DNA from 2 places in the Cellulomonas sp. Y8 genome. Region 2 is predicted to be linked to the other one. Evidence: riboswitches for the same ligand, from Rfam matches in the RefSeq annotation. Region 2 holds a riboswitch; the other holds the start of a gene.
What was found. Region 2 has a riboswitch for S-adenosylmethionine ahead of FKM96_RS17915 (NADPH-dependent FMN reductase). Riboswitches for the same ligand answer to the same signal wherever they lie in the genome.
Positions count from the first base shown of each region.

Region 1: another riboswitch for S-adenosylmethionine. It lies ahead of FKM96_RS06735 (DUF1737 domain-containing protein); the one in region 2 lies ahead of FKM96_RS17915 (NADPH-dependent FMN reductase).

Region 1 covers NZ_CP041203.1:1,499,792-1,501,962, reverse strand. The annotation lists gene FKM96_RS06745 (O-succinylhomoserine sulfhydrylase) at 1-513, opposite strand, end outside; gene FKM96_RS06740 (rhodanese-like domain-containing protein) at 510-935, opposite strand; gene FKM96_RS06735 (DUF1737 domain-containing protein) at 932-1,141, opposite strand; SAM riboswitch class I at 1,148-1,250, opposite strand; SAM riboswitch class IV at 1,368-1,484, shown strand; gene FKM96_RS06730 (aminotransferase class V-fold PLP-dependent enzyme) at 1,533-2,171, shown strand, end outside.
Region 2 covers NZ_CP041203.1:3,952,621-3,954,791, reverse strand. The annotation lists SAM riboswitch class IV at 513-626, opposite strand; SAM riboswitch class IV at 854-957, shown strand; gene FKM96_RS17915 (NADPH-dependent FMN reductase) at 999-1,589, shown strand; gene FKM96_RS17910 (flavin reductase family protein) at 1,586-2,152, shown strand.

The DNA of each region.
Region 1 (2,171 bases), 2.0 Mb from region 2:
GGACGGCGTCTCGAAGAACACCACGTCCGCGGGGGTCGACAGGGCCTCCTCCCACTGCGCGGGCACGTGGCCGTCGACGTAGTCGGTGCGCACGCCCCACTTCGCGAGGATCTCGTCGAAGATCACCACCGACGACCCGAACAGCGCGCGCGCGGCGACGACCCGCGAGCCCGACCGGACGAGCGCGGCGAGCGCGGTGAACACTGCCGACATGCCGGACGCCGTGGCGTAGCAGGCCTCGGCGCCCTCGAGCAGCCGGAGCCGCTCCTCGAACGTCGACACCGTCGGGTTGCCGTACCGGGAGTACAGGAACCGGTCGGCCTCGCCCGCGAACGCCGCCTCGGCGTCGGCGGCGCGGGAGTAGACGTAGCCCTGCGTGAGGAACAGCGCCTCGGACGTCTCCTGGAACGGCGTGCGGACGTGGCCGCCGCGCACGGCGAGCGTGTCGGGCCGCAGGGACTCCCGGGGAAGCCGCTCGTCGTGCCAGTCCGCCGGTCCGGGAGCGGCGCTCACGCCTCCCGCCACGGCAGGCCGGCCGCGCGCCAGCCCTGGTGGCCCCGGCGGCCGTCGGGGCCGACGTCGCCCTCGAAGCCGGTGAGCACGTTGTACGCCGGGCCGAGGCCCGCGGCGGTCGCGGTGACGGCGGCGGCGACGGAGCGCACGCCCGACCGGCACAGGAACACCCCGGGGCGCGGGTCGTCGGCGGTCACGCCGGCGGCGGCCAGGCCGTCCAGGAACGCCGGGTTGGGCCGGCCGAACGCGTCGGTCCACTCGACGAACGCCGTGCGGCCCTCGCCGGCGTCGGCGGTGTCGGGGACGCCGATGGTCTGCCACTCGCCCTCGGTGCGGACGTCCACGAGGACGGCGCGCTCGTCGGTCAGCAGCAGGTCCCAGGCCTCCTGCGGGGTGAGGTCACCCGCGTACGGCGCGGTCACAGCGGGCGCACCGGGGTGCTCGGGGCCGCCGCGGCCGGCAGCACGACGGCCTGCGCGACGATCACGCGCTCCCCGTCGAAGGTGGCGGCAGGCCCGCCGTGGAGCTCGTAGCCCTCGGCCAGGGCGGCGCTGACCCGCTCGCAGAACGAGCGGTCGTCGGGCCCCGTCAGCAGGCGGTAGCGCAGGCGGTCGTCGGTGTCGGTCATGCCTCTCCTCCATCGGATCTGGCGGAAGCACCCTCGGCCGGCCCCGGTGGGGGTCCGCGGGTTGCTGCGGCGTCGACGAGCCAGATCTCTCGGCCGCTCTGGATGGTGCGGCGATGCTACGCCATCGCCCGGACCAGGACGACCGCCCGACCGCGCCCGGGTGAACCCGTGTCGCACCGTGGACCACGGTTGACACCTGCGCGCGGGCCGTCCCATCCTCGGACGAGGTCATGAGCGCCAGCGCGAAGCCCCGGCTCGCTGGCCGGCAACCCTCCCCTCCGCGGCGGGGTGCCCCGGGTGACGACCTGGCCGTCCACCGACCGGTGGCCGGCAAGCGCGGGGTCGCCCGGTCGGCGACCGGGCCCCCACCGATCCGCTCGGGGGTAGTCCCATGTCCGTCACCGCCACCACCTCGTGTGCCGAGACCGCCCTGCTGCCCGTCGTCGGCGGGGACACGCGCGTCCCGCTCGACGGCCGGTCCGTGCCGTACGCGAACCTCGACTACGCCGCGTCCGCGCCGGCGCTCGAGTCCGTCGCCGCCCGCGTCGTCGAGGTGCTGCCGCTCTACGCGTCGGTGCACCGCGGCGCCGGCTACCTGTCCCAGGTGTCGACGGCGCTGTACGAGGCGTCGCGCGCCACGGTCGCCCGGTTCGTGGGCGCGCGCCCCGACGACGTCGCGGTCATCACCCGGAACACCACCGACGCCCTGAACCTGCTGGCCGGCTGCGTCCCCGACGGCGGCCGGGTGCTCGTCCTGGACGTCGAGCACCACGCGAACCTGCTGCCGTGGGTGCGCTCGGTCCGCGGCTCCGGCCGCACGGCGACGATCCTGCCGTCGGCGCCGACCGTCGCCGAGACGCTGACCGCGCTGCGCACGGAGCTCGCCCGGCAGCCGTACGCGCTCGTCACGCTGACCGGGGCGTCGAACGTCACGGGCGAGGCGCTGCCGATCGCCTCGGTGGTCGCGCTGGCGCAGGAGGCCGGCGCGCGGGTGGCCGTCGACGGCGCCCAGCTCGTGCCGCACCGGGCG
Region 2 (2,171 bases):
GGGCGGGTGGTGAGGCGGTCGCGGGCGCGCCGCGGCGACGCCGCGGTCGCGGGCGCGCCGCGGCGCGCCGCGGCGACGCGCGGGCGGCGGATCGACGACGCGGGGGGGGGGCGGGTTCCGGCGTGCCGAGATAGGACCCTCGCGCCGAGATCGGACCGTGGAGGGTCCTATCTCGGCCCGCGCGTCCTATCTCGGCGCGGCCGGCGCGCCCGGCGCGGGCCGGGCGCGCCGCTCGGGCAGGCCGGCCGGCCACGTCGGCGCGGCGGGCGTCCCGGGGCGTGGCCGGGCGCGCGGCTCGGGCGCCGCGCGGGGCCCGGCTCAGGCGCCGCGCAGGGCCGGGGTCAGGCGCCCCGGGCGGGGCGCCGGGTCGGCGGCTGCGCCGTCAGCGGCGACAGCAACAGCGGCCGCCGGGCGCGGCGGCGGTGGTCGGCAGGGCGGGTGCCGAGGGCGCCCACGGCGCCTGCACGGTCCGGCTCATGCGTTCTCCTCGTGTGCCCCCGCCCGGTCGGGCGGGTCCGCGTGTTGTCCGTCGCCGGCGGCGGCGGACCTGGTCCTCACCCGGGGCACCCACCCGCGCGGGGGGTTGCCGTCCGACCAGCCGGGGCTTCGCGTCGGAGCTCATGACCACCCGGCCCGTCCCCCGGGGCCCGCCCTGCGGCGCGCCCCGGTGGCGAACCGGTGCCCGGAACCTACGAACCGGACCCGGGGGCGTCAACGCCCGGACCGCCGCGTCTCGCATGCCGGAGCGATGTCACAGGACGAAGGTCCCAGACGTTCGCACGGTCCCGGATCGTGAGAACTCCCCCGCGGCCGAGCCCGCACGGGGCGGACCGGTGCTAGACCTCCGCCCCGAGGTCACGAGTCCCAGCGCCAAGCCCCGGCTGGCTGGGCAGCAACCCCACGTCACGGCGGGGTGCTCCGGGAGATGACCTGGCCGTCGGCCGGCACGCGCCGCTCCGCCGCACGGCAACCGTGATCGACCCCCTTGCGAGGCCACCATGTCGTCCCCGTCCGTCGTCGCCGTCTCCGGGAACCCGCGCGCCGGGTCCCGCACCCTGGGCGCCGCGCGCGCCGCCGCCGAGCGCCTGGCCGCGCTCACGTCGACCGACCCCGCCACCCCCGCCGACGTCGAGGTCGTCGACCTCGCGACCCTCGCCGGCGAGCTGCTCGCCCCGGCGCACCCCGCCGCCGACGCCGCCCTCGCGCGGGTGGCCGCCGCCGACGTCGCGCTCGTCGCGACCCCGGTCTACAAGGCGTCCTACACCGGCCTGCTCAAGGCGTTCCTCGACCTGTACGGCCCGGACGGGCTGGCCGGCGTCGTGGCGGTGCCGCTCGTGGTGTCCGGCAACCCGGCGCACGCGCTCGCCGGCGAGGTGCACCTGCGCCCCGTGCTCGTCGAGCTGGGCGCGGTCGTCCCCGCGCGCTCGCTGACCCTGACCGAGGCCCAGCTCGCCGACCTCGACCCCGCGCTGGACGCGTGGCTGGCCCGGGCCGCCGCGCCGCTCCGCCGGGCGCTCGGGCACGCGCCGGCCGCGGAGCCCGCCGCGTCCGCCGAGCCCGCCGCCGCGCTCGCCGGGGCGACCCGGTGACCGCCGAGCGCACGGACCTGGGCCCGCTCGAGCGGCTGCTCGCCGAGCAGGACGAGCCCCAGCTCGACCCGCAGCAGTTCAAGCGGGTGTTCCGCCGGCACCCCGCCGGGGTCGCCGTGGTCGCGCTGCGGCACGCCGGCCGGCCGGTCGGGTTCACCGCGACCTCCGTCATCTCGGTGTCCGCGGCCCCGCCGCTGCTCGCGTTCTCGCTCGCGTCGACGTCGTCCTCCTGGCCCGCCGTGTCCGCCGCGCCCACGCTGGCGGTCAGCTTCCTCGCGGACCACCAGGACGACGTCTCCGCGCGGTTCGCCACCAGCGGCCTGGACCGGTTCGCCGCCGGCGGCTGGTCCTCGCTCCCGACCGGCGAGCCCGTGATCGACGGCGCCGTGTCCTGGGTGCGCGCCCGGGTCGTCCAGCGCACGCCCGTCGGCGACTCGTACCTCGTGTCGCTGCGGGCGCTGGACGCGGGCGGCCCGGACGACGCCGAGCCCGGCGACGGCGCCTCGCCGCTGGTCTACCACGACCGCACCTACCACCGGATCGGCGCGCACACCGCGCTGTGACTCCGCGCGGGCGCGCGCC